Regions from separate parts of the Paenibacillus motobuensis genome, predicted to be linked through region 2. Evidence: riboswitches for the same ligand, from Rfam matches in the RefSeq annotation. Region 2 holds a riboswitch; the other holds the start of a gene.
What was found. A riboswitch is a leader RNA that binds a small molecule or an ion and turns the genes downstream of it on or off. The one in region 2 is predicted to bind cyclic di-GMP.
Positions count from the first base shown of each region.

Region 1: another riboswitch for cyclic di-GMP. It lies ahead of ABD014_RS17060 (S-layer homology domain-containing protein); the one in region 2 lies ahead of ABD014_RS22265 (methyl-accepting chemotaxis protein).

Region 1 is NZ_BAAACX010000015.1:238,536-242,506, reverse strand. It holds gene ABD014_RS17060 (S-layer homology domain-containing protein) at 1-1,888, opposite strand, end outside; cyclic di-GMP riboswitch class I at 2,123-2,225, opposite strand; gene ABD014_RS17055 (Bax inhibitor-1/YccA family protein) at 2,368-3,108, opposite strand; gene ABD014_RS17050 (FAD:protein FMN transferase) at 3,241-3,971, opposite strand, start outside.
Region 2 is NZ_BAAACX010000025.1:26,423-30,393, reverse strand. It holds gene spoIIE (stage II sporulation protein E) at 1-2,487, shown strand, start outside; cyclic di-GMP riboswitch class I at 2,673-2,761, shown strand; gene ABD014_RS22265 (methyl-accepting chemotaxis protein) at 2,919-3,971, shown strand, end outside.

The DNA.
Region 1 (3,971 bases), on a different contig from region 2:
CTTCAAGAAAGTGGATCGTTACTGCACGTTCCTGGGTAGGTTGTTCATCTTGAGTATAGTAGAAGATGTACTCGTTACCCTCTGCTTTCACTGTATACATATCTTCCGTTATCTCTGGAGTATAACCCGGAACGGTGACAGCCATTAATTTCACAGCTTCCCCTGTCTTTCCTGGTACGGAAGTGGACGGCGCTAACTCATTGCCGCTTCCCTTCTCAAGATACTTCACAGTTACGCTTTGCTCATCCGCCGTGTAATAGAAAATATGCTCATTATTATCCTTATTCTCTACAGAATAATTAAAGGTTGTAGGCTCCTCTGCTGTATAGCCCGGAATTTGCTTCGCTTCGAGCTTAATCTTCTCGCCGACAATAGCCTTCTCAATCACATCCGGATCAGCAATCTCCTTGTTCGAATCGCGATTCACATATTTTACTGTCACCTGCTTCTCGATCACCTTCGCGTAGCCGAACAGTACGATATTTTCTGCTGCCGCTTTTAAAGTAACGCTTGTCGGATCATCCCCAACCCTGAGGCTGTATCCGTCTACTGGGTTGGCCGGTACGGAAACCGGTTCACCTCCGACCGGGAATGTGTCCTTGCCATCGACGGAATAGTACCCGGAGTAAAGCTCTTTAGCTAGATCTGGACTATCCACTACATTGCCAGCTTCATCTACTGGCTTCCCTTCCAGATTCACCGCGTAGCCCTTAACAAGGATCTTCACCTGACCTATCTTCACTTCAGGTACAGTAAATTCCTTCACAACATGCGTCTGACCATACACATTTGTGTAATCAATCGTCGTCTCTCCGTTCGTCGGATACAACGTATCCGATACCGGGTTCGAAGTTGGATCGATCACGACAACATAAGTTAATGTCGCCGGTTTGTCCTCAGAGACCGTACCGACATTCCACTGGAATGTCTCCGTCGCCGGGTTCCATACTACCTCGCCTTGGGACGCTTCGTAGTCCTTGCCCTCCAGCGCACCCGGCTGCAGATTGAACTTCTCGCCCATCGGATCTGTCACAACCGCATCTTTGGCAGCAAATTTAATATCGCTGGATATCTCGGCAAATACCTTCTTCAGCTCATCGCTGTTCGCTGAATAGTAGCCTCGATTCTGACTGTTGTTGAGTACATACACAGCATTGCTGTTGTTGCCTACTTCCAGGCCAATGCTATAAATACCAATACCCTTATCGTGCAGCAATTTGGCATGGGAAATGGTCGGAAGTCCATTATCCGTGACCTTGTAGGTACCAATATTATAGCTGGATAGGGAAAAACTGTTTCCAGTTCCTTTTAAAGATGTGAAGTCAAAATCAGTAATTGTGAAGTTGTATTTGTTATTAGGCCAGTCGTTATAACTCTTAGCAGCCGTCCCCTTATAACTATAGGTTGGCTCCCCATCGCTCAGCAGCACGATATACTTCTTATCAGCCTGACTATTTTTCAATAGATCATCAGCAGCTTTAATTCCGGCTTGAATATTTGTTCCGCCAGTTGCACTGATTTTATCAATGGCTTTCTTGAAGTCATCCTTCTTAGATGCATCTGCAAAGCCATACACTGGTGGATCAGAAGCCGCATTATTAAACGATACCGCCGCCAAACGTACACCCGAATCACTCGTTAGCAGTGAATCCGCGAAGCTCTTGGCCGCTTCTTTGGCATTTGCCAGACGCTTCCCATCGTTCATACTGCCCGATTTGTCGATGACAAGCACAATGTCTGTGCTAGTCTTCAACTGCTTGCCCTCCACAGTCAGCGTTACCTGCCATTCTCCGAAGTTACCTGTAGGGGTTGCCGTCTTGTTCAGCCGGATCGACCCTTGGGCCGGCCACTCCGGATCACTGTTACTACCACCGGCCCCCAACGCCATAGAGGGCATCCCTAATATAAGGGAGATCATACACAACCAAGTAACAATTAATCGAAATCCGCTTTTCATAGCTCCTCCTCATTTTGTTATCTTCACTCCCAGGCTACTTTTCTTGCATTAATCCCCCCCTCTTTTCAGGCACTAATACTTATCTTACGAAGGCAATTCACTGGGAATGACTTCGCAACCAGGAAGAAAACAAAAAAATCCGGCTGCATCTACAATAAGCATTGTGAATGCAGCCGGACTGTCATTAGCCGGATCAGTATTCTGATCAGAACCATTAGACTCCAGAGCTTTGCGACCTAACCTTTCGATTAGTGTGCCTAGATATGAAATATAAAAAGAGGCCCTTGTTCTCTAGATGAAGAACAACGACCTCTGTGTGACATTAATATATTTCACATTTAGAACTGGAGTCAATCGCTAAAAAAGGTAAAATAATACTAGTTTTGTCGAACACACACCACTAGTTTTGTCTAATCACGGCTCCAAATCTTGGCGATCAGACGAAGCAACTCAAGATACAGCCAGACAAGCGTTACCATTAGACCGAAGGCTCCATACCATTCCATATACTTCGGAGCCCCATTCTGTGCGCCGTTCTCGATAAAGTCAAAGTCCAGCACCAGATTCAGTGCAGCAATGATTACGATGACGACGGAAATTCCGATACCGATTGGCGTACTGTCATGCAAATAAGGAATTTGAATACCGAACCACCGTAATACAATGCTTAGCAGATAGAGCAGTGCTACGCCGCCGGTTGCCGCGAATACACCGAGTTTGAAATTCTCTGTCGCTTTAATAATTCTTGTCTTGTATGCAAGCAGCAGAGCGAGAAAGACACCCATTGTCAGCAAGGCTGCCTGTAAAGTGATTCCATAGTATAAAGTCTCGTATGTAGCTGAAATGGCTCCAAGGAAAAAGCCTTCACAAAGTGCGTAAATCGGTACTAAATAGGGAGAAATCGCTGGTTTAAAAGCAAGGATTATCGCAATAATAAGCCCGGCAACAGCTCCGCCGATGGCAAAAGGAACTACATTCTTCCCGTCGAAGAACATCATCCATGTACTGAAGGCACTTGCCAGCAAAATAATGAGCGTAATAAACGCCTTATTCACTGTGCCTCCAATTGTCATCCGGTCCAAATCACTAAACTGACCGGCTCTTTCAAAAGTCTTGTCATTTAGAGTGGGGTTACCGCTACGACCTATCAAGAATCAATCACCTCATCTATGAATTTGCTTATATATTACCATAATACTCAAACTAGTCCCACAAAATCCCTGCAATTTTGAAAAATATAGTCATACATAAGCAAACCATCTACCGGACTCCACCGATTCGAGCTATGACGCTCTCGCCCCTGTCGCTCCATGGCCTTTCATGATCTTCTGCATGCCTTTCGTTGCCTTCACAGTACCGTCGGGCATCACCCAGAGCACCTCGACTCCATCCAGCTTCTTCACAAGAGCAGCGCTCTGTTCATATGGCAGCAAGAATACAACCGTCGACAAAAAATCCGCCAGACCGGAATCTTCGGTAACGACCGTCACCGCCCGATAATAATTTCCCGGCATCAAAGTCTTCGGATCAATCAAATGGTGGTACTTCACGCCATCTACCGAGTAATAACGCTGGTAATCCCCACTGCTGACGACAGAAGCATCGCGGATAAATACCGTATCCAGCAGATTATCCTCTTCCATCGCGATGAATTTATTCGGATTCTGGATACCGACGCCCCAGCGCTGCCGTATCCCATCCAGCGGTTTTCCCACGGAGCGGATATTCCCACCAGCGCTGATCATGAAGGAGTTCATCCCCTGCGCTTTCATTTCCTTGACAACCAATTCAGTCGCGAACCCCTTGGCCACAGCACCGACATCCAGAGACATTTTTGCATCTGCCAAATAGACTGTGCTATTCGCTTCATCGATAATAACTTTGCTGAAGTCAATATGCTCCGCAGCCTTCTTTAGCTCCTCCATCGGCGGCAGCTTAGCCTGATCCGGGTTGGCAATACCCGCTTCTCGATAGTCATGCCACAACTCGAGAACCGACCCCATTGCTATATTGG
Region 2 (3,971 bases):
AATGTCATTACGTTTCCCGGTTTAAAGAGACTAAAAGGGCAAGCCAAGGCAAATGGCAGGAGAGCATGGATGGATGTACCGCTTCTAGAGCGAGCCGCTCAGCGTTTTACGGTGAATAAATGGAATTTGCTCTTTCTGGTGATGGCATTCTTACTGGGAAGAGCTACTATACTGGACGAGTTGTCGCCGTTCGCTGCTGCTTTCTTTGCAGTGATGATGTTTATGCGCCGTGATATTGCCATAACGGCAGGGAGCCTGATGGTGATTGGAGCGCTTCTGTCCCCGGTTCAACATGGACTATGGATTGCTGTGGAGCTACTAATCTTCTACTTGATTCATAGAGGACTTGAGAGTTTTGAGCGGGCGGATATTTCTTATGCTCCCTTAGCGGTATTCACTAGTACCTTCCTCGTAGGATTATTCCAGGCGGTCGTTGGTCCTTCGTTAAGTTGGTATTCGATGATGATGATGATTGCTGATTCTGTACTCAGCTTCGTATTGACCCTGGTATTTATTCAATCCGTTCCGGTCTTCTCCCTTCGCAGGAAGGGACGCCATCTCAGGAGCGAGGAGATCCTCTGTCTGGTTATTCTGTTGGCATCGGTGATGACCGGGGCTGTCGGATGGGAAATATATGGTCTATCGATCGAACATATTATGTCGAGATATTTGATTCTGTTGTTTGCCCTGGTTGGGGGTGCTTCGCTAGGAGCTTCAGTAGGCGTAATCACCGGGCTAATCCTCAGTCTGGCCAATATGACAGCGCTCTACCAGATGAGTCTGCTAGCTTTTGCCGGCATGCTGGCAGGCATGCTGCGGGAAGGGCGCAAATGGGCTGTTGCTTTGGGTATGCTGCTAGGATCTTCTATTCTAGCTATCTATTTAACAGGACCAGCTGAGGTCATGTCTTCAACCTGGGAGAGCTGCATAGCAATTCTCCTCTTCTTAGTAACTCCAAAGGGCGCCATAAGCGTTATCGCCAAGTATGTTCCTGGTACGCAGGATCACATCAAGTCGCAGCATGAATATGCCAAGCGGGTTAGGGAGATTACAGCCGGACGGGTGGCTCAGTTCTCCCAAGTGTTCAAGCAACTGTCGCGCAGCTTCGGTCAAATGGCCAGTAGCGGTGAAATGTCCAAGCAGAGTGAAGAGGTTGGCCATTTCATGGATGCGATTACTGAAGGGGCTTGTGGGAATTGCCTACGCCGCAAGGTTTGCTGGGACGGTAATTTCTATCAGACCTATAAATTAATGACGGAGATGATGACGGCTGTTGAAGATAATCCGGAGCTATCGAAGCGTGATCTGCCTCCCAAATGGAATAAGCTGTGTGTCAAGACGGATCAAGTACTCGATCTGATGAAGCAAGAATATAGCCTATATCAGAATGATATGCATTGGAAGCGGCAAATATACGATAGCAGACAGCTTGTAGCTGAACAGCTCTCAGGAGTCTCTCAAGTTATGGAGGATTTGGCGCGAGAGATTCAGCGCGAAGGCCAGGCGATGTATAAGCAGGAGGAGCAGATCCGGGACGCGCTCGACAAAATGGGGTTGTCTATTCATAGCATAGACATCATTAATCTGGACCATGGCAATGTGGAGATTGAAATTGTCCATGCGTATACTCGCGGGTTCGATGAGTGTCGGAAGATTATAGCGCCGCTATTATCCGACATTGTGGACGAGCATATTACGGTAGTCCGGGAGAATATGCCTACAGGCAGAGACGGACTAGCGACCGTAACTTTCGGTTCGGCCAAGACCTTCGAAGTGACGACAGGAGTCGCCGGAGCTGCTAAGGGCGGAGACTTGTTATCCGGGGACAGCTTTAGTGCAATGGAGCTTGGAAATGGAACCTATGCTGTTGCCATCAGCGACGGGATGGGCAATGGTGAGCGGGCCCGGCTGGAGAGCAGCACAGCGCTTGGCATTCTTGAACAGCTGCTTCAATCTGGTATGGATGAGAAATTAGCGGTGAAATCGGTCAATTCGATTCTCATGCTTCGTTCGCCGGATGAAGTATATGCTACGGTTGATATGGCTCTGATCGATGAGTTCTCCGCGCAGACGACGTTCCTCAAGATTGGTTCATCGCCGAGCTTTATCAAACGAGGGAATGAGGTTATACCGATTACGGCTAGCAATCTGCCGATTGGGATCATTCAGGATATTGAGATTGATCTGGTTACGGTGCAGCTGCTTCCCGGCGACATTTTGATTATGATGACGGACGGAGTGTATGATGCTCCCGGTTATGCTGTGAATAAGGAACTGTGGATCAAACGGATGATCTCGGAGATTCATGCGGATGACCCGCAGGAAATCGCCGACTGTCTGTTGGAGACAGTGATCCGCTATCAGAAAAATACGATCCATGATGATATGACAGTTGTAGTAGCTAAAATTGACCATTTGTTGCCCGAGTGGGCGACCCTGCATATTCCAGGAATATCAAGGCTGGAGCGACCGCGGACTGTAAGCTGACACGTGATAAGCAGTCATTTATTAGCAGGATAGGACTTAAGTAGCGAATCAAAAGATGGTAAAATTCATATAACGTACACAATTATGGTATTATTTATCATGGGAATGTTTTGAAAATCATAGTAAGATTATCATGTCGTGTTGTCGAAATTTGTTAGATAGATCCATCCATCGAACTAATTTTATACATGTTTGGGCAAAGCTATCGAAAGGTAGTGACGCAAAGCTATAGGGACTAATTCTCCTTATGGGGGTATGTCAGCCAGTTGCTAAAAGAGGTAACCTATAGTGTTTGCTATGCGGTTATCTTTTTTTTTGCCTAAATTTTGGGTGGATCTGCTTATTGAAGGGAGAATGTAAAAAAAAGCAATTTATTGAAAGGAATTATACTTAATTCCAAGTCACTATCTGGAACGAAAAGGAGACTGAATATGAAGATTTTTGGTTTTTTTAACCGTTTGAGCATTGTCACGAAAAATATGTTGTTAACGAGTGTCTCTATTCTGATGACCGGTGTTATCTTGATTGCTGCCAGCTACTATATTCAAGGTGCCGTATTAACTAATCAGTTGGAGGACAACTCACAGAAGGTCATGGAGGCCTGGAAGGACAGGATCACTCCGGAAGAAGCCAAAGCGGCGGTGACAGACACGGATCGCAATTCGGAGCTTCAGAAGAAGCTGACGAAGGTATTTGATGACTTGTCAGCGACTCACCCCGATGTTGCACAAGGTTATATTTTTGGAGCGAAGGTAGAGAACGATAGTACCCAGATGATCGCTTTTCCGACGGCAATCCTTGATATGTTCGAGGGTGAGGGCTTGTTCCTGGGCGATATGCTTGGACAGCCTGCTTACCATGTGAAGGGCGTCGAGGAAATGCTGAAGACAAAGAAAATTACGTTCACAAAGCCTTATAAGGACGATTACGGTGTTTGGTTGACGGTACTCTATCCGGTTCAGGACAAGAATGGTGAAATATTCTCATACATAGGCATGGATTTCGATGCCAGTCTAATTATGACCGGTCAAACCGATTTGCTGAAATATACGGTTCTCGCGCTTATTGCCATTCTGATCGTTATTTTATCGTCTCAATATTTCACGACCCGGAGGACTTTTGCACCCGTGAAGGATCTTATGTCCGCATTGGATAAGCTTAGCAAAGGCGATTTCAGCGTACAGTTGAAGACGGATGAGAGCGAACTGGGTCAGGTGAATGAGAAGTTTAATGCAACGGTTCGCAATATGAATGAACTGGTAGCGACGATCAAGACGGTCTCTATTCAATCGGCCGATCAGTCGAAGATTCTGTTCGAGACACTGGAGACGAATCATGAGAGCTCTATGGCGATCAGCGATAATATTGAAGAAATCTCAGAGAAGGCCTCGCAGCAGAGCAAGTCGATCTCCGAGAGTGTTACTTCACTGGAAGAGATCAATTCAGGCGTAGGAACGATTGCTAGCAGCACTTCAGCGTTGTCT